DNA from 4 places in the Saccharospirillum sp. ABV4_185 genome. Region 2 is predicted to be linked to each of the others. Evidence: predicted binding sites of a transcription regulator. Region 2 holds the regulator's gene; each other region holds the start of a gene.

Region 1 (7,565 bases), 1.3 Mb from region 2:
CTCGGAACTCGCACCGCTGCACCGGCCGGTCCTGGTGATTGGCGAACGCGGCACGGGTAAGGAGCTGGTCGCTGAACGGCTGCATTTTCTGTCATCACGCTGGCAACAACCGCTGATCAAGGTGAACTGTGCCGCCATCAGTGAAAGCCTGCTCGACGCCGATTTGTTCGGCTATGAGCCGGGCGCTTTTACTGGTGCCAATCGCACCCACATCGGCCGTTTCGAACGCGCTCATGAAGGCACGCTGTTTCTCGATGAAGTCGGCAATATGTCGGCGCCCTTACAGGAGAAGCTGTTGCGGCTGATTGAGTATGGTGAGTTCGAGCGTCTGGGTGGCCAGAAAACGCTGACGGTTGATGTGCGTATTGTCGCTGCCACCAACGAGGACCTGCCGTCATTGGCCGCTCAGGGTCGTTTTCGCAGCGATTTGCTCGATCGCCTGGCCTTCGATGTGCTGACGCTACCGCCATTGCGCGCGCGCCAGGGTGATGTGCAACTTCTGGCCGAACGGTTCGCCATCCAGATGAGCAGCGAACTGGGCTGGTCGATGTTCCCTGGTTTCAGTGAGGCAGCGCTGGCGGCGCTGAATCAACACCCTTTTCACGGCAATGTGCGCGAGCTGAAGAATGTGATTGAACGCAGTTTGTATCGTTGGGGTAATGAGAACGAAGCCATTGATCGCCTGGTGCTCGATCCCTTCGATTCACCCTGGCGGCCGGGCAACGCTTCCGCCGACGTTTCGCTGACCGCAGGCAGTTTTAATGATCAGGTGGCGCGTTTTGAAATCGGCTTATTGGAAGCGGCGCTGGAACGCCATGAACGCCATCAAGGCAAGGCTGCGGAGTCGCTGGGTTTGACCTACCATCAATTTCGCAGCCAACTGCGCAAGCACGGACTGATCGGCGGGGCACGACCAAAGTCGCATTGAGGCGACCCCTGCCAGCGCTAAGCTCGGCCAGACGATAATAACAACACAGCAGGACAGCCAATGAACCCGAACGTACAACGCATGGCTTTAGCGGGCGTCAGCCTTTTTATGATGGCGCAACTGGGTGCCCAATTTGCTCAGTCACCGATGCAACTGCTGATTGGCTTTGCTGCTGTTGGCACGGTACTTGGTTTTCTGTTTCGCACCGGCCATCGCTATCTGATCAGCGGTTATGCCTTCGGTCTGGCGGCGATGATGTTTATGGACTTCATCATTGGCGGCGCCCTGGTGAAGGTCACCGGACCGGTTTATGTAGCGGGCTATCTGTTTGCTTCAGCGGCCGGCCTGACCATTCGCTTTATCTGCTTCCAGCTGCCGGCCTATTGGGCGGCACGGCGTTCGCGTACCAGTTAAACCGATGCCAGATGCAAAAAACCCGTCCAATGGACGGGTTTTTTATTCGCTGAACAACAGCTCAGTCACACAGCATCTTCACCGGTTTCACCGGTACGGATGCGAATCACCTGTTCCAGCGCTGCCACGAAAATCTTGCCATCACCAATCTTGCCGGTGTTGGCTGATTTGGAAATCGCATCAATCACGGATTCCAGTTTGTTGTCGTCAGTAGCGACTTCAACTTTGATTTTGGGCAAAAAGTCGACGACATATTCAGCGCCACGGTACAGCTCAGTGTGGCCTTTTTGGCGACCAAAGCCTTTCACTTCAGTCACGGTGATGCCCTGTACACCCACTTCAGACAAGGCTTCACGCACGTCGTCGAGTTTAAAGGGCTTGATAATTGCGGTTACGAGTTTCATAGCACTCTCCCTGAGAGGTAGTCACGACCCACCTCAAGCATAAACCATGCAGATAGCGCGACAAAATAGAATGCTCCATCGGCAACAACGGCCCAAAAAAAGAAAGGCCCCAAATGGGGCCTTCACTCGGACGAGCCTTGCGGCTCAGTTACTGCAGCTTATTTGCTGGCGGCAGTAAATTCCGGATAGGCGTCCATACCGCATTCGGTCAGATCGACGCCTTCGTACTCTTCTTCTTCGCTGACGCGCAGACCCATAACCGCCTTGATGATGCCCCAGACGATTAAGGAGGCAACGAACACCCAGACGAAGATGGTCAGAGCACCCACCAGCTGGCCGCCGAAGGTGGCATCGCTGTCGCTCAACAGAACCGCGAAGATACCGAACAGACCGACAACACCGTGCACAGAAATGGCACCGACCGGATCGTCGATTTTCAGTTTATCCAGAGCAACGATGCTGAACACCACGATCACACCACCGATGGCACCAATGATGGTCGCCAGCAGCGGAGTCGGATCAGCCGGCTCAGCAGTGATAGCAACCAGACCGGCCAGAGCGCCGTTCAGGGCCATGGTCAGGTCAGCTTTCTTGAACCACAGGCGAGCGACGATCAGCGCAGCGATCAAACCACCAGCCGCCGCAGCGTTGGTGTTCAGGAAGACGTTAGCCACTTCGTTGGCAACCGCCATACCGCCCAGTTTCAGGGTAGAACCGCCGTTGAAGCCGAACCAGCCCATCCACAGGATGAAGGTACCCAGAGTCGCCAGCGGCAGGTTGGCACCTGGAATAGCGTTGATTTCGCCATTCTTGCCGTATTTGCCCTTGCGTGGGCCCAGCAACAGAACACCAGCCAACGCTGCAGCAGCACCGGCCATATGAACGATACCGGAACCGGCGTAGTCAGAATAATTCAGCGAGTACATGCCGAAGACTTCGTTACCGCCCCAAGTCCAGCCACCTTCGAACGGATAGATGACTGCAGTCATGGCCACAGCGAAGACCAGGAAGGCCCACAGCTTCATACGTTCGGCCACGGCACCGGAAACGATGGACATGGCTGTTGCCACAAACACCACCTGGAAGAAGAAGTCAGAGGCGCCTGAGTAGACAGAGCCGCCGTCGAAGCCAGCTTCTTCAGAAGCCGCCAAAGCACCTTCAACGCTGAAGTTGGCCACTGTCTCAACACCCGACAGGAACCAGCCGCCGCCGTACATGAACTGATAACCACAGATCAGGTACATGGTGCAGGCAATCGCATACAGCGCGACGTTTTTGGTCAGAATTTCAGTCGTGTTCTTGGCACGGACCAAGCCAGCTTCCAACATTGCGAAACCAGCGGCCATCCACATGACCAATGCGCCACAGATCAGGAAATAGAACGTATCCATGGCAAATTGCAGTTCAAAAATTTGGTTCTGCATCACCCTTGTCTCCAATTGCTATTTATTTTTTGCTCAGATCGCGTCGTTGCCGGTCTCGCCGGTACGAATGCGAATGGCCTGTTCGAGCGGGGTTACAAAGATCTTGCCGTCACCGATCTTGCCGGTGTTGGCGGCCTTGGAAATGGCCTCGATTGCCCGGTCCAGCAGTTCGTCGGAAACACCAACTTCCACTTTCACTTTGGGCAGGAAATCGACCACATATTCCGCACCCCGATAGAGTTCGGTATGGCCTTTCTGACGTCCGAAACCTTTTACTTCGGTTACGGTGATGCCCTGTACGCCGATTTCAGACAGCGCTTCGCGGACGTCGTCCAACTTAAAGGGCTTGATAATGGCTGATACGAGTTTCATTTTTGTTCACTCCTTTCCGTTCCACCGTTGCACTGAATTGACAGCGCCGGCTCGAGGGGATCGCCCGTCGCAGCCAGTGCTACCGGAAATCACCCGAGTTACAATGTCCAACGCAACGGTTGGCTGCGATTGGAATCGTGTGCGAGGGGGTAAAGCGAAGCCCGTGCCAACTCCGTTTAGCGCGGTGAATCAAGGATTTACGTAAAGGTCGGGTCAAGAATTGAGGGCTGGATGCACAAAATAAGTGCAGCGCACAAAAGCTGTGCGCCGTCAGTGCACACTATTTGCCCAAAGACGGTATAGGGCCAGAGAAATCACGAGGTTAGCGCTGATAGCGTTGCCATCATTGCCACAGAAATTTGAATCAAGTCTCCATTTGGTGAGACTGGAAACGGCGCCTACTGCAGTTTCCAGCCCTGTTTTGGAGCACGGAGGTGCCATGAAATTACCCGAAGATATGCTCGATCAAATCAGCCGTCAGGCCAGTGCCCTGTTCAGTCAGGGACAGCAGGCGCGTGACGACTTGCGCACCAATTTGCGCAGCCTGGTGCAAGCGCAACTGAGTAAACTGGATGTCGTCAGCCGCGAAGAGTTCGACGCTCAGCAGGCGGTGCTGGAACGCACCCGGACACAGTTAGCTGAACTGGAAACCCAGTTGAAAGAACTGGAAGCCAAATTGAGTGATTCCTCCTCATCGTGACTTTTACCACTGGGCTGATTGCCAATTGCCGGCAAGATAAGCTCAGTCCGGCGCCCTGCCTTATTATGGAGATATACCGATGCGTGCACTGATCCTTTTACCCCTGGCGGCAATGCTCAGTCTTCCTGCCTTCGCCAAGGATGCTCTGATCGATATGCAGAATGCCCGCTCCGGCGGCTATGGCGGTCCGCTGGTCAAGTACGGTCAGTTGGGAGATGAAACCGCCATCATGCTCGGCGGCGAAGGCGCTGGTACCTTTACCACCGGCGTGCATTCATTGCTGATCGGTGGCGCCGGTTATGGCCTGATTAACGAGCCGGAGTGGGGTAACGGCCAAACGCTGGATATGGGTTACGGCGGTTTGCTGATCGGCTACACCCATCGGCCCGATGCGGTCGTGCATGTTGAAACCAAGCTACTGCTGGGCGCGGGATCGGTGTCTCTTAGTGATGGTACCGACGAAGACAACGGCAGCTTTCTGGCCAGCGAAGTATTCGTCGGTGCGGAAGTGAATCTGACCGATTTTCTGGAAGTGGGTATCGGTGGCGCCTATCGGCTGACCACCGACCCCGACCTGGATGGCGTCAGCGATGATGACTTGTCCGGTGCATCTGTGGTGCTGAGTTTCCAGTTCGGACAGATCTAATCTGGCTGTTACCCGCGCTCTATGGTGCAAGGACGCATCAGGCTCAAACCGACGTGGCGGTCGTAATAGGCCGCCTCGTTGATAAAGGCACCGTATAGCATCTCTTCACCTTCGTAAGGCAAGGTTTCTCCATCCAGGGTGATAAACAGCGGATCGCCCGGCTTAATCGGCTGATAGTCAGCATCCTGCAGATTCGGATGCACCATAGCGGTAATTTCTCCCCGCTCGTTTTCCGGTAACTGCACCTTGCGCACAAACTGGAACCCCGGCATTGACGTCGCCACTTCGGGCGGCTCCCCACGGTTGACCGCATCCAGATAATCCAGGCAATGACCGGTCACCGCTTCAGTCTGCTGATACACATCCCAGCGCAACAGGCCCTGTGGCACCGGCCCGACTTCAATCAGCAGCCCATATTTGCGGCCCAGTGAAATCAGAAAATTATCTTCCAGCCGCTGCGCCGGCTCATAAAACAAGGTCACTTCCGGCATGCATTGTTTGGCGTAAAACGCCATGCCAGTCACCAGCGGATCCTCCGATTTAATCACCAGGGTGACGCCCATATTGGCGGTGGTGGTGTGCAGATCGAGCACAAAATCGACCCGTGGTTCGTCTTTTGGGCCAAGCAGTGAATTCAGCGATTTCGCCCGGTTTTGCTCATAGCCGCATAACTCATGATCGTTCAGATCATCCCAACCAAACTGGCGGTTCAGATCCTGATCCAGATAGCGACGGTTATGACCATTCGCCTTGGGATTGGCCAGATGCAACTCAGTAACAAAGCTGTCCCGACAAACCTGTTCGGGGTTATTGCGCCAATGCTTGAGCAGATAAACGCCGGTCAGTTCATTGCCGTGCGTACCGCCGGTAATGGCGACGTGTTTGATGGATGGCATGCAGCGCCTCAATAGGAATTCGGATGCCATCCAATATGGGCGAGCGCGCCCGGGGATTCAATGGCCGGGGTCGGTTTGAGCGACCCCGGCCCGCCTTTACTTGATCAGACCAATCTGCCGCAGTCGCTCCATCAGATACTCGTCGCTGGTGATCGGCGGATAACGCTTGGGGTTATCCTCGGTCACGCACTGCGGCAAGGCATCCAGAGAGGTGCCCGGATTGGGGTGCACGAAGAAGGGAATGGAATAGCGCGACACCTTGCCGGCATCGCCTTTGGGATTCACCACCCGGTGTGTGGTCGAGGGCAGTACATGGTTGGTCAGTCGCTGCAGCATATCGCCGACATTGCAGATGATGGTGCCTTCAATCATCGAGATGCCAACCCACTCGCCGCGCTTATTCAACACTTCCAGACCTTCCTGCTCGGAACCCACCAGCAGGGTAATCAGGTTGATGTCTTCGTGCGCACCAGCACGAACATTGGGCAAATTAGGGTCGGTGATCGGCGGGTAATGCAGCGGCCGCAGAATGGAATTACCGTGGTTTACCTTGTTGTCGAAGTAGTGCTGATCTTCGCCAATAAAGAGCGCAAAGGCGCGCAACAGTGTCACCGACAACGCATCCAGCTCCGAATAGAGCCGCAGCATGGCGGTCTTGAATTCAGGTACTTCTAAAGGCCAGACATTGGGTGTCAGATCTTTGTGTGGCGGTTCGCCTTCAATGTCGCGGCCGACGTGCCAGAACTCTTTCAGATCAACGTGTTCAGCGTCCTTGGCGATTTCGGTGCCAAAGGGCGTATAGCCACGCGTGCCGCCGTTGTCTTTGAAATACTGCATCTTGATGTCGTCAGGCTGGGCGAACAGCTTTTCCGAGGCGCGCAGCGCATCGATAACAACGGAACGATCAATACCGTGGCCGGTAATGCCAGCAAAACCCCAGGCCTGATAAGCCTCGCCCATTTCACGGACGAAGTCATCGGGATGGGTATCAAAGCGGCTCAGGTCGAGGCTGGGAATGGTGTTCATGAGCATCTCGCAAGGACGGTCCAGCCGTCCATTTTTTATAGGATCGGCCCGCCTGAAGGCGGGCGCTTATTATCGTGTTAACTGCGTTCTTTGACGTACGGCTCGCCGATCACTTTGGGCGCCACCGAGCGACCAATAAAACCACCGAGCAACACCACGGTCAGGATATACGGCGTGGCTTCGACCAATTGCACCGGCACTTCCACACCCATAAAGACAGCGCCCTGGCTACGAATGGCAATGGCTTCGAGCAAACCGAACAACAAACAGGCCTGCATCGCCGTGCGCGGACGCCACTTACCGAAGATCAACGCCGCCAGCGCCATATAGCCTTTACCCGCGCTCATGTTGGGCGAGAACTGAGCGGTCACCGCGACCGATAAATAAACGCCGGCAAAACCCACCAGAATACCGGTCATCAACAACGCCAGATAACGCGTCTTGGCCACCGAAATACCCGCGGTATCAACGGCATGAGGGTTTTCACCGACAGCACGAACACGCAGACCAAAGCGGGTGCGGAAGAGGATATACCAGCACAGCGGTACGGCTGCGAACGCCAGGTAAACCAGTAGATAATGGCCGCTGATTAACTCGGAATAGATGCCGCCAATTATCGGCACATCGGCCAGTTGGTCTGCAAAGGGCAGAGTGATCGGCGTAAAGCGGGCGTGAGTATCGCCAAACGCCAGGTTGGGTGTGTTCCCGCCCTGACTGAACCAGTAGTTGCCGATGGCAGCTGTCAGGCCGGCCGC
Region 2 (7,565 bases):
CGCTCGCCAATCGCCTGCAAGCGATGCATCTCCTGTTTCATCTGGGTTTTGCTGACCCATTCGATGTCTTGGTCGTCGTGATCGTGATTGTGGTCGGACATGAGTAGCAGGGAATCTCCGCCGGGCCAGGTTCATCGCTGCTATCTAGAGCAGCTTTTAGAGCAGGAACAGGGTGGCCAGGCTCAGGAAAGTCAGGAAGCCGACGACATCGGTGATGGTCGTCAGCACGACGGTGCCGGCCAGGGCCGGGTCAATGTGCAGCGATTTTAGAAGAAAGGGCAGGGTGGCACCAGCACAGACGGCCACCAGCAGGTTAATAACGATGGCCGCAGCGATAACCAGCGCCAAGTCGGAATCCTGATACCAGCCGATGGTAATGGCGCCGATGATGCTGGCCCAGAGTACACCATTCACGGCGCCCGAACCGAGTTCCCGGCTGATCAGCCAGCCCAGGTTGTCGCGCTTAACATGGCCGGTGGCCATACCGCGGATCATCACCGTCAGCGTCTGGCTGCCGGCAATGCCGCCCATGCTGGCAACGACCGGGCTGAGCACGGCCAGGGCGACAATCTGCGCAATGGTGGCTTCGAACTGGCTCATCACTGCCGCAGCGATAAAGGCGGTCAGCATATTAATGCCCAACCAGACAGCGCGACTGCGGGTGGTGCGAATCACCGGCGCAAAAATGTCGTCTTCTTCGTCAAGGCCGGCCATGCTCATGACGGTATGGTCGGCACTGTCGCGGATCACATCGACGACGTCGTCGACGGTAATGCGGCCGAGCAGCGTGCCGGTGTCGTTGACCACTGGCGCCGACACCAGGTCGAGGCGTTCGAAGCGACGTGCTACCTGGTCTTCGTGCAAGCTGGCTGGAATGCCTTCGATGTCGTCTTTCATGATCTCACGCACCTTGGTTTGCGGTCCGTGAGTCAGCAGTTTGGTGATCGGCAAAAGCCCGACGTAGCGAAACTGGCGGTTGACCACCCAGAGTGAATCCAGGTGATCGGGCAGTTCCAGACGTCGCAGATAACGCAATACCGTTTCCACGCTGACATCGGCGCGCACCGTGATCAGGTCGGTATTCATCAGGCCGCCGGCGGTGTCTTCCGGATAGGCCAGCAAGCCTTCAACGGTTGCCCGAGCGGACGGTGGCATCAGTGACAGCACTTGATGCGTGACCGGTTCGGGAATTTGTTGCAGCAGATCGGCGAGGTCGTCGTGGTCGAGATCCTGGGTGGTTTCCAGAATCTCGTGGGCGTTCATCCGCGCCAGAAAGGCTTGTTGCAGGTCTTCATTCAGATGCGGCAGCACCGCGCCCTGGCGTTCATCGCTGAGGAAATCCCACAGCAATTCACGGATTCGGCCGGGAGACGACTCGAGAATATGGGCCAGGTCGGCCGAGGCGAGGTCTTCGTCGCAATAGCGCTGTACCCGGTCCAGATCACCCGCTTCCAACGCCTGCAACAGACCGGCGCGGTCGTAGTCGTGCTGTTCCAGGTGCGGCGTGGTTGGCATGGGGCGTCCCGGTTGCCGAGGTGAGCGATCGAGGAGGAGTGTAGCCTTTAGTTCAAAGCGTAATAAAGAGGTCGATCGGTAATCCTGAAATGAAAAACAGGCACAAGCCCGTTATTCGTCTTCGCCAAAACGATCCTGCACCAGCGCCAGAATGGCGGTCCAGGCTTCGGCTGCATCCGGGCCGTCGATTTCCACATCAAGGTCGGTGCCCTGGCTGGCGGCCAGCATCATTACTGACATGATGCTTTTGGCATCGGCTTCGCGGTCATCCTTGCTCAGCGTAATACGGCTTTCATAGTTACCCGCTACGCCGACCAGTTTGGCAGCAGCGCGAGCGTGCAACCCCAGTTTGTTGATGATGGTGAGTTGTTCTTGAATCACGCCTGATCGTTTCCCATGTCGCGGTGGCGCAGCTGAACGTTGGCGTTGCCACTGGCAAAGGTGTGATGCAGCTGCTCGGCGAGAAAAACACTGCGGTGCTGACCACCGGTGCAGCCGATTGCCACAGTGAGGTAGGAGCGCTGGTTGGCTTCGTACTGATGCAACCAGCGGTCGAGAAAGCGACGGATGTCTTCAAACATTTCGGTCACCGCCGGTGAAGCGCGCAGAAAGTTCTGAATCGGTTCGTCCTTACCGGTGAACATGCGCAGCGATTTGTCCCAATAGGGATTGGGCAGGCAACGTACATCGAACACCAGATCGGCATCACGAGGCACGCCGTGTTTGAAGCCGAACGATAAAAACTGCAAGGCGATGCCGCCGGGCTTGTCGATCAGCCGTTGCCGTACCTGGTCGCGCAACTCCTGCAACGACAAACCGCTGGTATCGATTTTCAGACTGGCCAGATTAGCCACCGGCGCCAGCAGTTCGCCTTCCACCGCTATGGCTTCGGCCAGGGATCGATCGGCATTGGTCAGCGGGTGTTTGCGCCGCGTGGCGGAGAAGCGTTGCAGCAGTATGGTTTCTTCGGCATCGAGATAAAGAATGTCCGGCTGCAGCGTTTGCGGCAGGGATTTAAGGATTGCAGGCAAGCCATTGATGGCATCGGAGGCGACCCGGGCATCGATACAGACCGCTACGTCCGGCTGGGCAGTACTGGCGGTCATCCAGTGAACCAGTTCCGGCAACAAGGCTGGTGGCAGGTTATCGATGCAATTAAAGCCAGCGTCTTCAAGCGCGTTCAGAACGGTACTCTTGCCCGACCCTGAGCGTCCGCTGATGATGACCAGCCGGAAATCGGGATGCGCCATGGCGATCAGAGGCCCTGAATAAATTGCTGATAAAGGGTCTGGCTGTCGGCGGCCTGGCGCAGTGATTTCACCAAGGCGCTGTCGTTGAATCGTTCCACCACAGCGGCCAGTAAATTGAGATGATCGTCGGTGGCCGCTTCAGGCACCACCAGCACGAACAAGAGGTCGACCGGTTTGCGGTCGGGAGATTCAAAATCGATGGCTTCGTCGAGTTTGGCGAGCGCGGCGATGGGGCGTTCAATCTGCGCCAGACGACAATGCGGTACAGCAATGCCTTGGCCTAAACCGGTGGAACCCAGGCGCTCACGGGCAATCAGCTGATCGAAAAGATCGACTTCACCAACACCATCGAGTGAAGCCGCCAAGCGTTCGGCCAGACTCTGCAGAACGCGTTTCTTGCTGACACCGAACGCGCCGGTATAGACGCGTTCGGATGAGAGGACCTGGTCCAGTTGAATCATGGTTAACGAGAGTTCCCGTGCATGCGGTCGACCGTTTTTTCTTTGTGCTTGAGCAACTGGCGGTCGAGTTTGTCAGTGATCATGTCAATGGCGGCGTATAAATCATCGTGTGCAGCATCGGCGTGCAACTGAGCCCCTTTGATGTTCAGCGAAGCTTCCGCTTTTTGCCGATTTTTTTCAATACTGAGCGTCACCTGGACGTTGCCAATCTGATCGTAGTGTCGCTCCAGTTTTTCCAGCTTGGAGGCAACATAGTCGTGCAGAGCTTCAGTAACTTCGACGTGTTGACCGCTGATGTTGACTTGCATAGTCCGCTCCTCATGCAGTGACAATGATTCAGGCCATGATGTCGGCCGGCTTCCTTGAGTGCTATCCCTGATTTCAGTCTAGCTCCTGATTCAATCTTTGCGGTGAGAGGCTGCTACTTCAAGCCTGCAGTCGTTCGAAAATCTGATCTAAATCAAACTCTTACGTTCATTTGACGGAGGTATGTGCATGGCCTCCCGGTACTTGGCAATGGTGCGTCGGGCGACCTTGATGCCCTGGTCGCCAAGCAGGGTGGCAATCTTGGAGTCACTCAGCGGTTTGCGCGGGTTTTCCGCCGCGACCAGTTTGCGAATGATGGCGCGAATGGCGGTGCTCGAACATTCGCCACCGCCTTCGGTGCTGACATGGCTGGAGAAGAAATACTTCAGCTCAAAAATACCGCGCGGTGTGTGCATGTATTTTTGCGTGGTGACGCGTGAGATAGTCGATTCGTGCATGTCGACCGCCTGCGCCACATCATGCAGCACCAACGGCTTCATCGCCTCTTCACCGTGTTCGAGAAAACCGCGCTGATGTTCAACGATATTAGTCGCCACTTTTAGCAGCGTTTCGTTACGGCTTTGCAGACTTTTTATGAACCAGCGTGCTTCCTGAAGATGATCTTTAAGGTAGGTGTTGTCGCTGGAATTATCGGCGCGTTTTACCATCGAAGCGTAGGATGCATTGACGCGCAGTTTGGGCGCGATGTCCGGATTTAACTCAACCAGCCAGCGATTGTTTTTGATGTCTTTGCGCACCATGACATCGGGCACCACATATTCGTCTTTGCCGCTTTCAATCTGGTTGCCCGGTCGCGGGTTCAGGCTTTGAATCAGCAGAATAACGTCGCGCAGGTCGTTTTCTTTTAGTCGCGTTTTGCGCATCAGTTGGGCGTAGTCGCGTGCGCCAAGCAGGTCCAAATGATCTTTGACGATCTTAAGCGCTTCCTGTCGGCTGGGGGTTTCTTCGGGCAATTGGTTTAATTGAATGCTGAGACAGTCGGACAGATCGCGGGCGCAAACGCCGGCGGGGTCGAAATGCTGAACGCGGCGCAGTACCGCTTCCACTTCGTCCATTTCCAAGGGGTCGTCTTCACTGGACAATTCTTTGTCCAGGCCTTCAAAAATTTCATCGAGGCTGGACTGCAAATAACCTTCGGCATCGACGCTTTCAATAATGGCTTCGGCGATCAGTCGATCGCGATCGGTCATGGTGGTCAGATTGAGCTGCCAGTTCAGATGATCCCAAAGCGAGTCGGTGGTGCCGTAGACGTTTTCGAAATTGAAATCGTCATCGCCGGAGGGCAAACCATGGCTGGTTGGCGTGTGGGTGTAGATGTCGTCCCAGGACGAATCAACCGCCAGATCATCCGGAATGTGTTCCTGAATTTCCATTTCCTGGCGATTGTCGGAATTGTCGATCAGAGTTTCGGCTTTGGCCCTGTCGCCATTGAGAGCATCACCATTCAGTGAATCGCCATTATGTGATTCGCTGGTGTTGGCATGGCCATGTTCGCCATCGCTGCTGTTGCCGCCGTCGTCTTCGCGAACTTCCAGCATGGGATTGGTTTCCAACGCCTCCTGAATCTCCTGTTGTAAGTCCAGGGTCGACAGTTGCAGGAGACGAATGGCTTGCTGCAGTTGCGGCGTCATCGTCAACTGCTGACTCATTTTAAGTTGTAAGGAGGTCTTCATAGAGGTGTTAATACGCCTTTGGGCCTGTTAATTACAACGAGTCCTGACGGGGATATTGCCGTCATAGCCGGAACTGGTCGCCTAAATATACCTCACGCACGGTGGCGTTGTTGAGTACATCCTCAGCTGTTCCTTCAGCGATGATATGTCCGTTGCCAACGATATAGGCTTTTTCACAGATATCGAGCGTTTCACGGACGTTGTGATCGGTGATCAATACGGCAATGCCGCGATCGCGCAAATGATGAATGATGCCTTTGATGTCGCCTACGGAAATCGGGTCGACACCGGCAAAGGGTTCGTCCAGCAACACCACCGCCGGCTCCATGGCCAGGGCACGGGCGATCTCTACGCGGCGTCGCTCACCACCGGACAGCGCCATACCCAGGCTGTCGCGGATGTGGTTGATGTTGAACTCATCGAGCAGCGATTCCAACCGATCATGGCGTTCGCTGCGCGACAATTCTTTGCGCGTCTGGAGCACGCCGAGAATATTGTCGGCGACACTCAGCTTGCGAAAGATCGACGCTTCCTGAGGCAAATAACCGATACCGTGACGAGCCCGGGCGTGCATGGGCAGTTTGGTGACAGCGGTATCGCCGACGTAGACCTCGCCATTGTCGGCAGGAATCAGCCCAACAATCATATAGAAGCAGGTGGTTTTCCCTGCGCCATTGGGGCCAAGCAGACCGACGATCTGGCCAGGCTCCACGCTGAGGCTGACATCGCGTACCACCGGGCGTTTGCGGTAACTTTTGGCCAGGTGTTTAGCGTGCAATAAACTCATTCAGTCCACCGCTCCTGGCTGGATGATCCAGGTTGCCTGAGGCGCTTCAGGATTTTCTGTCTGGCTGCGTACCGAGCGCACACTGAGCGTTTCTTCAACCAGATTGTATTGGATGTATTCAGCGGTGATTTGGCTGTCATTCTGCTCCAGGCGCCCGCCGCCTTCGGTGATGATGATGTCCTGCTGCGGCCGGTATTCGATACGCTGACCTTCGACATGGATCAACGGCTCGCCAACATCCGGCTGTTCCTGGTAGCGCGCCGGTTCGCCACGCGCTTCGAGAAATTCAATCACACCGGTGGCCGGGTCGCGGGTGACATCAAGGGTATCGGCCCAGACTTCCAGGCTGCCCTGCTTGAGGTGAACGTTGCCCTGAAAATGCGCTTCGCCACTGCCGCTGCGAAAAGCGCCCTGGTCGGCCTGAATGGTCATCGGCTGATCGCGATCTCCGGGCAGTGCCAAAGCGGCGCTGCTGCACAGGCACAGTGCGGCGGCGGTCAAGGCCTTGTGCCAGCGCCGCTTGGAATCAGTCGACCTCATAATGAATGGCTACCTCGGATTGCAAAGTAAGGACGGGATCATCCGTCGTTAGATCGGCGTTGAATCCCACGCCTGTGGCCACCTGCGGGCCCTGGGTGAGTCTAACAGGCTCAGGTGTGCTGACGAAGTCGCCATTTTCGGTCACCTGCAGCCAGTCGGTTGCCAGTTCCCAGCGAGCCAGGTCGCTCAGCTCATGCACTCTGACGGCATTTTCGAAGATAACGTCGCCATTACTGAACAGCGTGGCGGCCTGGGAGCGGATGGTCCAGTCGGGACCGTTGTCGCGAATCAGCCGCACGGTGGGGACCGTCACCTGACTGTTGCCGCTGTCCTGGTAATAGGCAAAGGAGCTGGCCACGGTGTAAAGGCTCGGCTGGCCACTGGTGTCATAGCGGGTCTGCTGGAAGGTGCGGATAAACAGATCCGGTGGGTCTTCCGGCAGTTGTAATTCAGTATTGAAGCTCGGCGGTGCTTCGGCCGGGTGCCACCAGATAATAGCGGCCAGCACCAGGAGCGCGGTTGCGATGGGCAGAACCGTACGCAATCGAGGCATCAGGCCACACCTGCACGCAAAATATCGTGCATATGAACGATGCCGACCGGTCGGTCTGCATCAACGACAACCAGAGCGGTAATCTTGCGCGATTCCATTTCAAACAGCGCTTCGGCTGCCAGGTGTTCGGACGAGATGGTTTTGGCGCCAGCATGCATCACGTCGGCGATCGGCGTTTTATGCAAGTCGATGCCAGCATCCAGGGTGCGGCGCAAATCGCCATCGGTATAGACGCCGAGCAGTTGGCCGTTGTCGTCGACAATCGTGGTCAGACCGAGACCTTTACGGGTCATTTCCAGCAGCGCATCGCGCAGTGGCGTGGTGGGTGCGACGGCCGGAAAGGCGTCGCCGCGGTGCATGATGTCGCCGACTTTCAACAAGAGTTTGCGTCCCAGGCTGCCCCCGGGATGAGAGAAGGCGAAGTCGTCGGCGGTAAAGCCGCGCGCCTCGAGCAGCGCA
Region 3 (7,565 bases), 2.2 Mb from region 2:
GATGACGTTGCCTTTGTACAGCTTGACGCGCACCTTGCCGTTCACGCGCTCCTGAGAGGCGTCGATCATTTCCTGCAACATGCGCCGTTCCGGGCTCCACCAGTAGCCGTTGTAGATGACTTCGGCGTACTTGGGCATCAGTTCGTCTTTCAGGTGCGCGACTTCGCGATCCAGGGTGATGGATTCAATGGCGCGGTGCGCCTTGAGCATGATAGTGCCTCCGGGCGTTTCATAGCAGCCGCGTGACTTCATGCCGACGTAACGGTTTTCGACGATGTCGAGACGGCCGATGCCGTTGTCGCCGCCGACCTTGTTCAGGTAGGCCAGCACTTCGGCCGGACTCATGCTCTTGCCGTCGATGGCGACGATGTCGCCTTTCTCGTAAGTCAGTTCCAGGTAAGTCGGGCTATCCGGTGCTGCTTCCGGGCTGACCGACCAGCGCCACATATCTTCTTCGGCTTCGGCCCAGGGGTCTTCCAGAATGCCGCCTTCGTAGGAGATGTGCAGCAGGTTGGCGTCCATGGAATAAGGCGACTTTTTGCCTTTCTTATTGAAGTCGACCGGGATGGAATGCTCGTCGCAGTAGGCCATCAGTTTTTCGCGTGAATTGAGGTTCCATTCACGCCAGGGAGCGATGACTTTCACGCCCGGTTTCAGCGCATAGGCGCCGAGTTCGAAACGCACCTGGTCGTTGCCTTTGCCGGTGGCGCCGTGGGCGATGGCATCGGCACCGGTTTCGTTGGCAATTTCGATCAGGCGTTTGGCGATCAACGGACGGGCGATGGAGGTGCCCAGCAGATATTCGCCTTCGTAAATGGTGTTGGCGCGAAACATCGGATAGACGTAATCGCGCACAAATTCTTCGCGCAGGTCGTCGATGTAGATTTCTTTAATGCCCAAGGCTTGGGCTTTGGCGCGCGCCGGTTCGACTTCTTCACCCTGGCCGATATCGGCCGTAAAGGTGACGACCTCGCAGTGGTAGGTTTCCTGAATCCATTTGGCGATGACGGAGGTGTCGAGGCCACCGGAGTAGGCCAGAACGACCTTCTTGATATCGGACATGATTGCTCCCAGGGCTTATTACAGGCGGTAAGAAAGGCGCCCTATTCTACGGCCTTGGCGGGCTGGCCTCCAGTGCATTCCCAGCAAGAGTGCATGTCACTGGAGGCTTTTGCGGATGGTTTTGGCGCTCAGTCGTCTTCTTCGACCGGCGCTTCCATCTCCATGTCCAGTTCTTTGATCTTGCGGGTCAGTGTATTGCGGCCCCAGCCGAGCAGTTCGGCGGCATCGCGACGGCGGCCGGCGGTATGCTTGAGTGCGGTTTCGATCATGATGCGCTCAAAACTGGGCACGGCGTTATCCAACAAACGGCGTTCGCCGCGCGCCAGTTCGCGGTCAGCCCAGTTGCGCAGCGCCTGTTCCCAGTTTTCGCTGGCCACCGGCGCCTGGGTTTCATCCAGCAGTTCCGGCGGCAGGTCTGACACCAGCACCTCACGACCGGACGCCATAACGGTGATCCAGCGGCAGGTGTTTTCCAACTGGCGGACGTTGCCCGGCCAATCGAGGCGGCTCAAATAGGTTTCGGTTTCCGGACGCAGGGATTTCGGCTCCACATCCAGCTCTTCGGCGGCTTTATGCAGGAAGAATTCGAGCAGGCGCGGAATGTCTTCACGACGATCGGCCAGACGCGGCAGATGGATACGGATGACATTCAGTCGGTGGAATAAGTCTTCGCGGAAACGGCCTTCTTTAACCAGGTTTTCCAGATTCTGGTGCGTCGCCGCGATGATGCGTACATCGACTTTAACAGCGGTATGACCCCCGACTCGGTAGAACTCGCCATCGGCCAGCACACGCAACAAACGAGTTTGGGTTTCTGACGGCATATCGCCGATTTCATCGAGGAAGAGCGTGCCGCCATCGGCCTGTTCGAAGCGACCCCGGCGCTGCCCCTGAGCACCGGTAAAGGCGCCTTTTTCGTGACCGAACAATTCCGATTCCATCAAATCGCGCGGAATGGCGGCCATGTTCAAGGCAATAAAAGGGCTTTCACGACGCGGGCTGTGACGGTGCAGAGCGTGCGCGACCAACTCTTTACCGGTGCCCGATTCACCGTTGATCAACACCGTAATATTCGATTGCGACAAGCGGCCGATGGCGCGAAACACTTCCTGCATCGCCGGCGCTTCACCGATGATTTCGGTGTTACCCAAGGCCGGCGCTGGCTCGGCCGACGCCTGCTTTTGGCGGGTGTGTTCGATGGCACGCTCGACCAGCGAGACGGCTTCTTCGACATCGAACGGCTTGGGCAGATATTCGAAAGCACCGCCCTGGAAAGACGCCACAGCGCTGTCCAGGTCGGAATGGGCGGTCATGATGATGACCGGCACCTGAGGATGATGATCGTGAATGCGGCTGAGCAGTTCCAGACCGTCGATGCCTTCCATGCGCACGTCGCTGATGATGGCATCGGGCGGATCCTGGTCGATCTTGCGTAACAGCGCTTCACCGGTTTCAAAGCTGCGGCTGTCGATGCCCTGCTTTTCAAAGGCTCGCTCCAGTACCCAGCGAATTGACCGATCATCGTCGACGATCCAGACGCGATTAAGACTGCTCATTGAGCCCCTCCAAAGGTAAATAGACGCTAAAACGAGTCGAACCCGGTACTGAATCGCACTCAATCACGCCCGCGTGATAATTGATAATCTGCTGGGCGATGGACAGTCCCAGCCCAGTGCCCGATGGCCGTCCCGAAATCATCGGGTAAAAAATCTTCTCCAACATTTCCGGCGGAATGCCCGGTCCGTTGTCCAGCACATCCAGCCGCACCACCAGTCGATAGCGATGCTGACGGATGGTGAATTGCCGCACCGTGCGTGTGCGCAAGGTGATGGTCGGCTTAACGATGTCGTTTTCCAGCAGCGCCTGGAGGGCGTTGCGGGCAATGTTCAACACCGCCTGAATCAATTGCGCTTCGTCGGCTTCCATATCCGGAATACTGGGGTCGTAATCACGCACCAGTTCAATCCGGTCGCCGCTTTCCACGTTCAACAGCGAATAGACCCGCTCGGCAATCTGGTGAATATTGACCGGCATCTTGTTCGGCACCTGATGGCTGCCCAACATCCGATCCACCAGATTGCGCAGCCGGTCGGCCTCCTCGATGATCACCTGGGTGTATTCCTGCAAGGAGGCATCGGGCAATTCACTGGCCAGCAATTGCGCCGCGCCGCGAATACCGCCCAAGGGATTTTTGATTTCATGCGCCACACCACGCACCAGATGGCGCGTGGTTTCGGTCTGTTCGATCAATCCCTCATCGCGGCTGATGCGCATGGCACGATCGGCCGGCAACATCTCGACGATCAGATGTAACTGCTCGTCTTCCATATAGGGCGTCACCATGAAATCGAGCGTCATGGCTTCGCGGTGTACCAATTGCCACTGCGCCGAGCGCACCGACAAGGTGGTACCTTCATCAACCGCCGACATCAGCACTTCCCGAATCTCAGTCGGGTTCACAAAGAGTGCATAGAAGGGCTGGCCGAGCACCTGCTTGCCCGAGCGGATAAGCAATAACTCCGCCGACGGGTTGACGTGTTCAACGATCAGCTTGTCGTCCAGTTGGATGACAGCGGTGAACTGATGATCCACCAACTGGCGAAAAAAATCGGTGTCTGGCACAAAAAATTCCTGTGGATCCAAGTGCGCTCGCGAGCCGCAGGCAGCTGTACGCAAGAAGCAGGCCATTGAACGCAGAGATTTAATGCACGATTTCGGGGCTTCTCAAAATTATAGTGCACCAAAAGTGCTCTTATTGATAAAAATTCGAACCAAAATGGTGCGTTTTGAGTTGAATTAACTGAGGACTGCTCGAAGTTCGAACTTACCGGCTTTCGTTTATACTCGAACGTCAATCCGCGACCGGTGTGCCAGATGGATCAGAAGTACCCGCTCAGACTGCTGGATAATGCCTGGCAACTCAGTGCCCGCGGGCAAGGACAAATCTTGCTGTTTGCTGATGCCAACGGTGCCAGCCTGGGCAGCTTGGTGAATGGTTTCCATCCCAACCCGACGCCGCGTCGCTTTCATTATCAACTCGGTCCGGATGCGGCTTTTTATGGCTATTACCCGCTGCTGGATGTGGTGTCGCACCTGTACAGCGAACGCGGCCCGTCCGATCTGGACAGTTGGTTTGCCGAACTCAACATTTACCCGCCCAATCGCACCATTTGGCGCCAGTTACTGGTCGATCACTACCTGCGCCGCCCGCCTTTGTTGCTCAAAGACCACGTTATTCAACAATCCTTAAGTATGGGTGACGATCTGGTGCGGCTGCTGGCGGCGCTCACCGCCGAGCGCCCGGTGTTGATTGCGTTAACCGGTGGTCACTGGGCGAGCACGTCGCTGCAACAATGGCTTGGCCGACAACGACCGACGCTGGCCGCTAAGGTGATGATCCTGGTCGCCAACGATGCCGACCAATTACCGCTGGTCGACAACATCGCCCAGGAAGCACCGCCGGGCCATGCCGTCAGCCAGGCGGGCTGGTTGATCGACCTGCCGCCGAGCAACAGCAGCCTGCCCAACTGGCCGCTGCTCGACCCGATCAAGAGCGAGAGCATTCCCACCCTGATTCAACAGGCACTGCAAAACCACGCCTTGCTGTGTCACGAAGAAACGCTGGCGCTGTGTGACCAGATCAACCAGATGCTGGACGAACGCCAGATCATTCTGGTCAACGATCACCGCTACGATTTACTGCTGCTCGAAGCCGAGGCGCTGTTCTACAGCGACCGTTACAACGGTGCCATCACGGCGCTCAATGAGTTGCTCGAACTGGCGCGTCAGGAAGGTGATGCGCTGTGGCAGTTCGATGCTTATCTGCGGCTGGCCTGGTGCGGTCTGCACAAATATCGCCTGGGCGATGCCTGGCAGATGATCAAACACGCTCAGTCGGCGTTGCAAAGTGTCGAGCGACAAAACGCCGATTGGCTGCTGCGCGAACGCCAATGGCTGCTGCTGCAAGCCCTGCTCTATGGCCAGGAACATCGGCGGCTGCCAGAGACCAGTCAGCATCGGCTGGAAGCCTTGCTGCCGATGGAGCGCAACGACGATTTCCTGTACGCCTTTCGCTTTGCTCAGGTCAGTTGGGCATCGAGCCTGAGCCCGAGTGAACTGACCTATTTGCGCAAGGCGCTGGTCGGCAGCCTGGGATGGGCCCGCCGGCTGAACAACAAGGTCGCGGCGATCAAGGTACTGCATTCGATGGCGACCCTGGCGTCACGCGTCGGCCGTCACAACCGCGCGCTGCGTTGTTTGTATCTGGCGCTGCATCTGGCTGAAACACTCGACTCACCCAGCCACGATGTACCATTGCTCAGTGCCCTGGGCTGGTTGCGACTCAACCAGAACGAACTGGCCGCCGCGCGCGATACCTTTCAGGCGGCGCTGCAACGACTGCAACAAACCACCAACTATCATCAGGTGGCGATCACCCTGAACAACCTGGCCTGGGCTTATTTTGTCGGCGCCAACCTGCCGGAATGCGACCGCCTGCTCGGCACCGCCATTCGCTTATGTCGCAGCCGCGGCTTCCGCAGCCTGCCCTACCACACGCTCGACGATTTATTGTTGCACCAGGCGCTGTGTCGTTTTTATCAGGGCAACAGTGTGCTGGCGCAACGCACCTTGCATGAGATTGACCACCGCCATCACAACCTCAGCGCCAAAGGTGAATTGCTGCATTCGTGCCTATCGCTGTATTTCGCGCGCGCCGAGAACGACAGCGCCGCCCTAGCCCTATTGACCGAGCGACTGAACGCCCAGATCGAAACCGAGCTGGAAATACCGGCCTATCAGGTCGATATCGTGCGCCATGCGCGTGGCGAACCCAGCCAACAGCTGACCTGGCTGAATCATGACATGAGCTCGGCCAATGCGTTGTCGAGCCGACCGGTTGATGTGGTGTCGCTGCTGCGGTCGGCAGAACTGGAAGGCGAGGTGGAAAAGCTGCAACAGCGGGTGCGTGATACGCGCTTGCTGTCGCATCTGAGTGCTCAGGCCAATGCCGCCACCGACGCCGGCCGGCTGACCGAAACCCTGGTCCGCCAGCTCAGCGCTCACCTCGACTGCGATTACGTCGCCATCGAACTGCGGCCTCAGGCTTATATGTCGCCCACTTTTCACAGCCACGGCCTGGATGACATCAACGCCGAGCGGCTGCATCAGGTCCTGGCGATGCACAAGCTGACCCGTGGACGGGTGCTGCTGAATTTGCGCGATCTGGATATGGAAGGCTTTGAAACCGGCGCGCTCTACATCAACTCGATCAGCCTGCCCAAGCACGACTTTGGCGACCTGGTGTTGATGACGCGTGACCCTCAGGGTTTTGAAGAATCGGTGTTGCGCACCACCGCCATGCTGGCGGCGCAATTGGCCGCCGCCATTCAACGACTGATGCACGAACGCGAGCTGCAGTATTTGTCGTCCACCGACATGCTGACCGGACTGATCAACCGCCAGGCGCTTTATCCGCGCTTGGAAGAAGAGTTATCGCGCACCCGACGGCACTCGAATTATCGGTTCTGCCTGGCGTTTCTCGATCTGGATAATTTCAAATACCTGAACGACCACTACGGCCATAATCTGGGCGATCAGGTGTTGCAGGGTTTTGCCAAATCGCTCGATGACCACAGCCGCGCCGAAGATTTGGTTGCGCGTCTGGGCGGCGATGAATTCGTTATTCTCTTTCCCGGCCAGACCGCCGATCAGGTGGAGCAATTCTGTCGCCGGCTGCTGAAACAATTCGGCAGCACCAAGGCCGTACAACAAACGCTGAAGCGCTTTACCGGCCAGTCTTTGAAGTTATCCAGCGAACGCCGTTTGGGCTGTTCAGTCGGCATTATTGAACTGGATCGTGACACCGTACCACGCTCCGTTGATGCGCTATTGAACCAGGCCGACCAGGCCATGTATGCGGCCAAAAGCCAGGGCAAAAACCAAGCCGTGGTGGTGCCTTTTAACGCAGCGCTGGACGATAGCGTTCGATAAAACCACGCACCTCAGTATTCACTTCAGCGGCCACCGCATAATCGGCATCGGCCAACACCAGCGCCAGCAAACGCTTCCCCACACCGCGACCCCGCGTCGCCGCCCGCACCGCAAAGCCAACAATGAGGTCATCCTGCAACATGGCCACGCCAACGATGCGTTCGTTAAAGCGGGCAACGATGAGCGCCACCGATGCCGGATCGGCCAGCCAGCTTTGCCAGGCGCGACGATATGACGCGCAATCGCTCTGTTCCGCCGCCAGGCGTTCAAGCTCGGCCAGATCGCGTTCAGTGGGTTGAGTCAGTGACTGTGCAGTGACCGGCATAACGGCCTCCATGGGTGGTTTGGCGCGCAGCATACCGATATACTGGCGCCTCGCAAGCGGGCGCAGACTTGCCCGCTCCCGTCGACCCAAAATGTAATTTCGAGAGTGTCCTATGAGTCGCCAGGCGACGATCGAACGCAACACCACCGAGACGCGCATCCGTGTCAGCATTAATCTGGATGGCGAT
Region 4 (7,565 bases), 1.6 Mb from region 2:
AATGCGGAAGATGGCGTAGATGCCCACCTTAGTCATGATGGCAAAGAGCGCCGCTACCGGCGCGCTGGCCACTGAGTAAGTGCGTGGCAGCCAGAAATGCAACGGCAGCATGGCGGTTTTCAGACCAAACACCAGCAGCAGCAACAGCACGCCGGTCTGCGCCAGAATGCGCATGCCCGGTGACAGGCCCGCCGCACGCGACGCCATATCGGCCATGTTCAGCGTGCCCAGCGTGCCGTACAGAATACCCAGCGCGAACAGAAAGAACGCCGAGCCGATCAGGTTCAGAGTGACGTAATGCACGCTCGCCTGGGTTTTTTGTTTGCCGCCACCGTGAATCAACAAGGCGTAAGAGGCGATCAGCAGCACTTCGAAGAAGACGAAGAGGTTGAAAATATCGCCGGTCAGAAAGGCGCCGTTGATGCCCATCAACTGATACATAAACAGCGAGTGGAAATACTTACCCTTATTGTCGTCGCCAGCCAGGGAATAGAGCAGGGCGCCGAACGCCAGCACCGAGGTCAGCAGCACCAGCAGTGCCGACAGACGGTCGGCCACCAGGATGATGCCGAACGGCGGACGCCAGTCACCGAGCACATAAATCTGGCTTTGAATCAGACTTTGCTGGAGCAGCAGGAAAGCCGCTGCGATCAACACCAGCAGGCTGATCACGCTGGTGGTGCGCTGACGGCGAATACCGCCACCGAGCGGTGGCAGCAACATCAGAGTGCCCATCAACAGTGGAATCAGGATGGGCAGGATCGGCAGATGAGACATCAACGCTTCTCCTTGTCGGCGACCGCACTGGCGGGTTCTTCCGAAGGCGGGTTGGTGCCGTCGACGTGATCGTTACCCAGGTCGGCGCGGGCGCGAATGGCGAGGATGACCACAAAGGCGGTCATCGCAAAGCCGATGACGATGGCCGTCAACACCAGCGCTTGCGGCAGTGGATCGGCGTAACTGCCATTGCCCAGAATCGGCGCGCCGTTAATGGTTAAACGACCACTGGAAAACAGGAAAAGGTTGACCGCGTAGGACAACAGCGTAATGCCGACGACCACCGGAAAGGTGCGTCCGCGCAAGGTCAGAAAAACACCGCAGGCGGTCATCAAACCGACGCAAAAAGCGAATACCGCTTCCATTATTGATGCTCCGTCTCGCGGGCGCGCTCACCGGTGGTGAGCTGGCCCAGGTTGGCAAGGATCAGCAAGGTGGCACCGACGACGGTCAGGTAGACGCCCAGGTCGAAGGCCATGGCGCTGGCGACTTCAAACTTGCCGATGATTGGCCAGTAGAGGTAATCGTGCCAGGAGGTCAGGAACGGCCGGTCCCAGATCCAGGCACCCAGACCAGTCAGCACAGCGATCAACAGACCGCTGCCAATCACCTTCTGGTAATCCAGCTTGAGCCGGTCTTTGACCCAGTCGACACCGTGAGCGATGTACTGCTGAATCAGCGCAATGGAGGTGATTAGACCGGCGATAAAGCCGCCGCCAGGCAGGTTGTGACCGCGCAGGAAAATGTAAGCCGAGACCAGCAGCGCCAGCGGCAACAAGCCCTGGGAGATCACCGCCAGCATCATCGGATGCTTGTCTTCGGCCCAGGGACGACCGCTGGAATCGCCGGTCGGTTTGAACAGCCGCATGCGTGAAATCAGCTTGTAGATACCCAGCGCAGCAATGCCGAGCACGGTAATCTCACCGAGCGTATCGAAGCCCCGGAAGTCGACCAGAATGACGTTGACCACGTTGGTGCCACCGCCGCCTTCTTTGGCGTTGGCCAGGAAATAATCGGAGATGCTGTCCAGTGGCCGGGTCAGCAGGGCGTAGTTCAGCGTCCCGATAACACCACCGATCAACGCCGCCAGCGACAGATCACGCGCTACCCGTCTTGGCGACGATTCCTTGGGCGTGTTCTGCGGCAGGAAGTAGAGCGCCAGCAACAGCAGAATGATGGTCACCACCTCGACCGACAGCTGGGTCAGCGCCAAATCCGGCGCCGAGAACAGCGCGAAGGCCAGCGACACGATCAGCCCCACCACCGACAGCATCAGCAGCGCCACCAGTCGCTGGCGATGCCAGATGATGGTCGCCAGCGAACAGAACGCCAGCAGAGCCGCGCCGGAGAGCATCACCGCATCGACCGGAATCTGCGGTTTCAGGCCGGCGGTGGCGTTCAGGTTAAACAGCGGCGCGGCCATCAGAATCAGCGCCAGCACCACCAGGAAGAAGGTGTAGCGTTGCAGCGAGCCGTTATCGAACCAGCCCTGGATGGCCGCGCACTTGCGCATCAGCCATTTGACGCTGTTATCGAAGATCAAACTGGCGTTGGCCTCAGGGAACTGCGCCTGGAACTGAAACAACTTATGGCGATTGATATAGACGTAAGCGCCACCGGCCATGGCCAGGCCGCTCATCAGCAGCGGCAGGTTAAAGCCGTGCCAGATATAAAGGCCGTAGTAAGGCAGCTTATCGCCACCGATTACCGCCAGCGACGCCGAGGCCAACAAATCACCGACCACCAGCGCCGGCCAGATGCCAATCAGCAAACAGAGTGCGACCAGCACATCCACCGGCAAGCGCATGTAACGCGGTGGCTCGTGCGGGGTTTTGGGCAGATCGATCGGCTCGCCATTGAAGAACACATCGTGAATAAAGCGTAACGAATAAGCGACTGAGAAACCGGCACCGATGGTCGCCAGCACCGGAATCATCCAGCTCAATGAACCGAGCGAGCTTTGGTGCAGTGTTTCGGCGAAGAACATCTCCTTGGACAGGAAGCCATTCAATAACGGCACCCCGGCCATCGCCGCCGCCGCCACCATCGCCAGCGTCGCGGTGTAGGGCATGTATTTCCACAAACCATTTAACTGACGCATATCGCGCGAGCCGGATTCGTGGTCGATGATGCCTGCGGCCATAAAGAGCGATGCCTTAAAGGCCGCGTGGTTGATGATATGAAAGACGGCCGCCACCGCAGCCAGATCCGAACCCATGCCCAACAACAGGGTGATCAAACCCAGATGACTGACGGTCGAATAAGCCAGCAAACCTTTCAGGTCGTGTTTTAGCAAGGCGGTATAGGCGCCGAGCAGCATGGTCAGCAAGCCGGTCAGGCTGACCACCAAAAACCACAGTTCGGTGCCGGCGAGCACCGGATAAAAGCGCGCCATCAAAAAGATGCCGGCTTTAACCATGGTGGCCGAATGCAGGTAAGCACTGACCGGCGTCGGTGCCGACATCGCATGGGGCAGCCAGAAGTGGAAGGGGAACTGCGCCGACTTGGTGAAGGCGCCGAGCAGGACCAGCGCAATGATGATCGGGTAGGCCGCGTGGTCACGCAGCAGATCACCGCTGGCGAGCACATCGCCCAGTTCATAACTGCCGACGATTTTGCCGATCAACAGCACACCGGCGAGCAGCGCCAGGCCACCCATACCGGTGACGGTCAGCGCCATGCGCGCGCCTTTGCGGGCCTCGGTTTTGTGATGCCAGAAACTGATCAGCAGGAAGGAGGACAGACTGGTCAACTCCCAGAACACCCACATCTGAATCAGGTTGTGCGACACCACGATGCCGAGCATGGCGGTCATAAACAGAATCAGATAGGCGTAGAAGCGGCCCATGGAATCCTGTTCAGACAGGTAATAGCGGGCGTAGAGAATGATCAGCAGGCCAATGCCCAGCACCAGGATGGCAAACAGCAAGGCCAGACCATCCAGATGCACCGATACCGACAGGCCCAGCAGCGGCACCCAGTCGATGGTTGAAACCAGGGTTTCACCGGCGAAAACCGCGGGCAGATTGGACAACACCAAAGCCAGCGCCGCCGCAGGCAATAGAGCAGTGAAAAAAGCACAGGCACTACGACCAAAGCGAATGGTCAGCGGCGGAACCACTGTGCCGATCAGGGTTAACAGTGGTATCCAAAGCAAATTCATCGAACGCAAGCTCCAAAGCGTAGGGCGGTGACTGTTATCGGCTCAGTGCGCGATCTAACAGTGACCAGCATCGTTCAGTGTTCAACGGCCATTGAGAATAGCCAACCCCTGGAGAAGCGTCCAGATTGGTGAACGCTTTCACAAAGTTGTTATCCGGCATGGATGTGCGTGCAAGCGGGTCACTGTCTGATCCCGTTGCTTAAATTCCAAAAGCCGCCTTTACATGCAAACCATCAAAGTTATGCACTGCAAAGGCGCCAGAGCCATTCGATCGGGGTTCACCCTAGTGCCTGAATCGGTGCATTGACGACCCGGGAAAAGCTTAAGTGTTTGCTTTCTAACCGCTTTTTAATCCAGGGCGCAGTTATTGCTTTGCTCGGCTGTCGGTCGTAGGCATTGGCGGTGTGTCCTCACCGTGCTCACACAAAAGGAACTCGGTATGACGGAAATGGCACTGACCCCGGAACAATTACAGGCGATGATCGAAATGTCCGGCACCATCAATATGGAAGTTTTTTATTGGTGGTGTACAGGGCTGATGGTCATTATTCACGCGGGATTTCTCGCTTATGAAATGGGTGCGTCACGGCTGAAAAATGCCTTGGCGTCGGGCGTGAAAAACATCCTCGCCTTCGCCTTTATTATCCCGACGTTTTTCTTTTTCGGCTGGTGGATTTATCTGGCCATGTACGGCGGCTTTATTCCCGACTTCGAAGCCGGTACCGGTGGTGTACCCTGGTTGTCGGCCATGGGTCCTAACCTGATCGATAACGGCACCGGAATTTTCTGGGGTGCTTTCGTGTTGTTCGCCGCCACCACAGCGTCGATTTTTTCCGGCGCGGTGATTGAACGCATTCGCATGAGTGCCTTTATTATTCTGGCGATTGTTCTTGGTTCCGGCGTCTGGATTCTGGGTGCCTCCTGGGGCTGGCATCCCGATGGTTGGCTGACTACCAAATGGGGCTTCCACGATTTCGGCGCCGCTGGCTGTGTGCATATGGTGGCCGGTTTCTTTGCGCTGGGTGTGATCATCAATCTGGGTCCGCGCATCGGTCGTTTTGCAGCCGACGGTACACCGGTGATGATTAAAGGTCACAGCGCACCGATGAGTATTATCGGTTTGATGCTGATCATCGTTGGCTTCTTCGGTTTCCTGGGTGGCTGCATCATCTACAACACTGGCGCCCAGTGGACCACCATCTTCGGCACGCCGACCACTTTATCCGCGGTCAGCTTTAATACCCTGATGGCGTTTTCCGGTGGCATCATCGGTGCCTACTGTATTACCCGTCAGCCGTTCTGGATGATGTCCGGTGCGCTGGCCGGTATTTTTTCCGCCGCGCCAGGCCTCGACTTGTATTACCCGCCGCTGGCATTTTTGCTCGGTATTCTTGGTGGTGTAGTCACGCCATTGGCCGATAAATTCATCACCTCGAAGTTCAAACTGGACGACGCTGTCGGCGCTTTTTCGGTGCACGGTATCGGTGGCCTGATCGGCGTGGTCAGCCTGGGTATTTTCTCCGGTTATCCGAATGTGAATGGCCCGGACGTCAGCTTCTTTGGTCAGTTGGCCAGTGCTGGCGTGATGGCCGCTCTTGGCTTTATTCCCGGCTATGTGTTGTCGCTGATCATGGCCAAGTTTGGTGTGCTGCGCGTACCGCCTAAGGCAGAAATTGCCGGTCTCGATCTGGTGGAAGTACCGCTGGAAGCCTATCCAGAAGCCGTCCCGGCTTATAAACCCGATAACAGTGGCGCTGGCGCTGCTGTCACTGCTTAAGGAGATTGATCATGGCCAGTCCTATCACCAGTTGGGAAGGCGCCGAAGCCGTCTTCACCTTTGCCGATCAGCCGACCGTTGTTTTTGGCATCTTTGTACTGTCGGTCATCGTGACGGTGGGGGTCATCATCTCGACCTTCCGCCACGAGAACCACAGCTATATTGATTACCAGGATTAAACCGCCGGAAAGAAAAATGCCGGAGTTTCGACTCCGGCGTTTTACGTTAATTAAGGCATCAATAGATGGCATCCTATTCGTTTGATTGCTACGGCAACCGCTGGCACTTCGAAGACCTCAAAGACCTGCTGGCCAAGGCCACGCCGTTACGGTCGGGTGATCAATTGGCGGGTTTGGCGGCGCAGTCGGCCGAGCAACGAGTGGCCGCGCAGATGGCGCTGGCGGATTTGCCATTAAAAACGTTTTTAAATGAGTTGGTGATTCCTTATGAGCGTGACGAAGTCAGTCGATTAATCGTCGATACGCACGATGTCGCGGCCATGGCCCCGGTGGCGTCGTTGACCGTCGGAGAATTTCGCAACTGGCTGCTCTCGGATGCCGCTAACGCGGAGAGTCTGCGCTCACTGGCGCCAGGTCTGACGCCGGAAATGGTGTCGGCGGTGAGTAAAATCATGCGCGTTCAGGACCTGATTCTGGTGGCGCAAAAATGCGAAGTTGTCACCGCCTTTCGCAATACTGTTGGTTTATCGGGCCGCATGTCGACACGGCTGCAACCGAACCATCCCACCGACGATCCGGCCGGTATCGCCGCCAGCGTGCTCGATGGTTTGCTGTACGGCAATGGCGATGCGGTGATCGGTATTAACCCCGCCACCGACAGTCCGCAGGCGGTGATAACGTTAATGAAAATGCTCGATGATGTGATCCAGCATTACGACATTCCGGCGCAATCCTGTGTGCTCACTCACGTCAGTACCCATCTGCAGGCAATGCAAAAAGGTGCGCCGGTCGATCTGGTATTTCAGTCCATTGCCGGTACCGAAAAAGCCAATAAAAGTTTTGGTATCGATCTGGCGTTATTAAGCGAAGCGCATCAGGCCGCACTCGAATTAAAGCGCGGCACGGTCGGCAATAATGTGATGTATTTTGAAACCGGCCAGGGCAGTGCGCTTTCGGCCGATGCCCATCATGACGTCGACCAGCAGACCTGCGAAGTCCGCGCTTACGCGGTGGCGCGGGCTTTCGATCCGTTGCTGGTCAATACGGTGGTCGGCTTTATCGGACCGGAATATTTGTTTAACGGCAAACAGATTATTCGCGCCGGTCTGGAAGATCATTTTTGCGGCAAACTGCTCGGCCTCCCGATGGGCTGTGATATCTGCTACACCAACCACGCCGATGCCGATCAGGACGACATGGATATGTTGCTGACGCAACTGGCGGTCGCCGGCGTGAATTTTATTATGGGCATTCCCGGCAGCGACGACATCATGCTCAATTATCAGACCACCAGTTTTCACGATGCGCTCTATGTCCGTGAAGTACTGGGTAAGAAACCGGCGCCGGAATTCGATGCCTGGCTGCAGCGCATGGGGATTTTTTCGGATGCTGGCCGGCTAGCGGTTGGTGATCAATTGCCGCCAGCCTTTCAGAAAACACTGGGGTATGATTTTTAATGGCTGATCAGCAAAAGACCGTCCAGGAAAATCGGTGGCAGCGGTTGCGTGAGTACACCGATGCGCGTATTGGCTTGGGTCGCAGCGGCATCAGTTTGCCAACCCAACATCATCTGGATTTTCAGTTGGCGCACGCCGCAGCGCGTGACGCCGTTAAACGCCCCATCGACTGGTCGGAGCTGGATGCGGTTATTAAAACGACGCGCATTCCC

Evidence for each region. Region 2 encodes sigma-54, which starts transcription at its own class of promoters, with help from an activator protein. Its sites were predicted from a motif close to TGGCACNNNNNTTGCTNT; they were not measured.
Region 1: a site for sigma-54 is predicted at 3,694-3,711, ahead of glnK (P-II family nitrogen regulator). Genes of this name have one in related genera too.
Region 3: a site for sigma-54 is predicted at 3,918-3,935, ahead of glnL (nitrogen regulation protein NR(II)). Genes of this name have one in related genera too.
Region 4: a site for sigma-54 is predicted at 4,297-4,314, ahead of ACXAE6_RS03205 (ammonium transporter). Genes of this name have one in related genera too.

Annotation. Positions count from the first base shown of each region.
Region 1 covers NZ_JBSWUW010000001.1:1,062,578-1,070,142, forward strand. Annotated here, with positions in the region: gene ACXAE6_RS04805 (sigma 54-interacting transcriptional regulator) at 1-928, shown strand, start outside; gene ACXAE6_RS04810 (hypothetical protein) at 989-1,342, shown strand; gene glnK (P-II family nitrogen regulator) at 1,408-1,746, opposite strand; gene ACXAE6_RS04820 (ammonium transporter) at 1,905-3,170, opposite strand; gene glnK (P-II family nitrogen regulator) at 3,204-3,542, opposite strand; gene ACXAE6_RS04830 (accessory factor UbiK family protein) at 3,982-4,242, shown strand; gene ACXAE6_RS04835 (hypothetical protein) at 4,322-4,888, shown strand; gene ACXAE6_RS04840 (aspartoacylase) at 4,897-5,784, opposite strand; gene ACXAE6_RS04845 (isopenicillin N synthase family dioxygenase) at 5,881-6,810, opposite strand; gene ACXAE6_RS04850 (ABC transporter permease) at 6,888-7,565, opposite strand, start outside.
Region 2 covers NZ_JBSWUW010000001.1:2,329,924-2,337,488, forward strand. Annotated here, with positions in the region: gene yjgA (ribosome biogenesis factor YjgA) at 1-101, opposite strand, end outside; gene mgtE (magnesium transporter) at 157-1,515, opposite strand; gene ACXAE6_RS10915 (HPr family phosphocarrier protein) at 1,627-1,896, opposite strand; gene rapZ (RNase adapter RapZ) at 1,893-2,765, opposite strand; gene ACXAE6_RS10925 (PTS sugar transporter subunit IIA) at 2,771-3,226, opposite strand; gene hpf (ribosome hibernation-promoting factor, HPF/YfiA family) at 3,229-3,534, opposite strand; gene ACXAE6_RS10935 (RNA polymerase factor sigma-54) at 3,682-5,226, opposite strand; gene lptB (LPS export ABC transporter ATP-binding protein) at 5,288-6,013, opposite strand; gene lptA (lipopolysaccharide transport periplasmic protein LptA) at 6,014-6,553, opposite strand; gene lptC (LPS export ABC transporter periplasmic protein LptC) at 6,540-7,106, opposite strand; gene ACXAE6_RS10955 (KpsF/GutQ family sugar-phosphate isomerase) at 7,106-7,565, opposite strand, start outside.
Region 3 covers NZ_JBSWUW010000001.1:157,980-165,544, forward strand. Annotated here, with positions in the region: gene ACXAE6_RS00695 (argininosuccinate synthase) at 1-1,062, opposite strand, end outside; gene ntrC (nitrogen regulation protein NR(I)) at 1,191-2,618, opposite strand; gene glnL (nitrogen regulation protein NR(II)) at 2,605-3,684, opposite strand; gene ACXAE6_RS00710 (diguanylate cyclase domain-containing protein) at 3,937-7,053, shown strand; gene ACXAE6_RS00715 (acetyl-CoA sensor PanZ family protein) at 7,022-7,378, opposite strand; gene hisB (imidazoleglycerol-phosphate dehydratase HisB) at 7,491-7,565, shown strand, end outside.
Region 4 covers NZ_JBSWUW010000001.1:734,572-742,136, reverse strand. Annotated here, with positions in the region: gene ACXAE6_RS03220 (monovalent cation/H+ antiporter subunit D) at 1-777, opposite strand, end outside; gene ACXAE6_RS03215 (Na+/H+ antiporter subunit C) at 777-1,142, opposite strand; gene ACXAE6_RS03210 (monovalent cation/H+ antiporter subunit A) at 1,142-3,940, opposite strand; gene ACXAE6_RS03205 (ammonium transporter) at 4,380-5,717, shown strand; gene ACXAE6_RS03200 (hypothetical protein) at 5,729-5,896, shown strand; gene ACXAE6_RS03195 (ethanolamine ammonia-lyase subunit EutB) at 5,962-7,353, shown strand; gene eutC (ethanolamine ammonia-lyase subunit EutC) at 7,353-7,565, shown strand, end outside.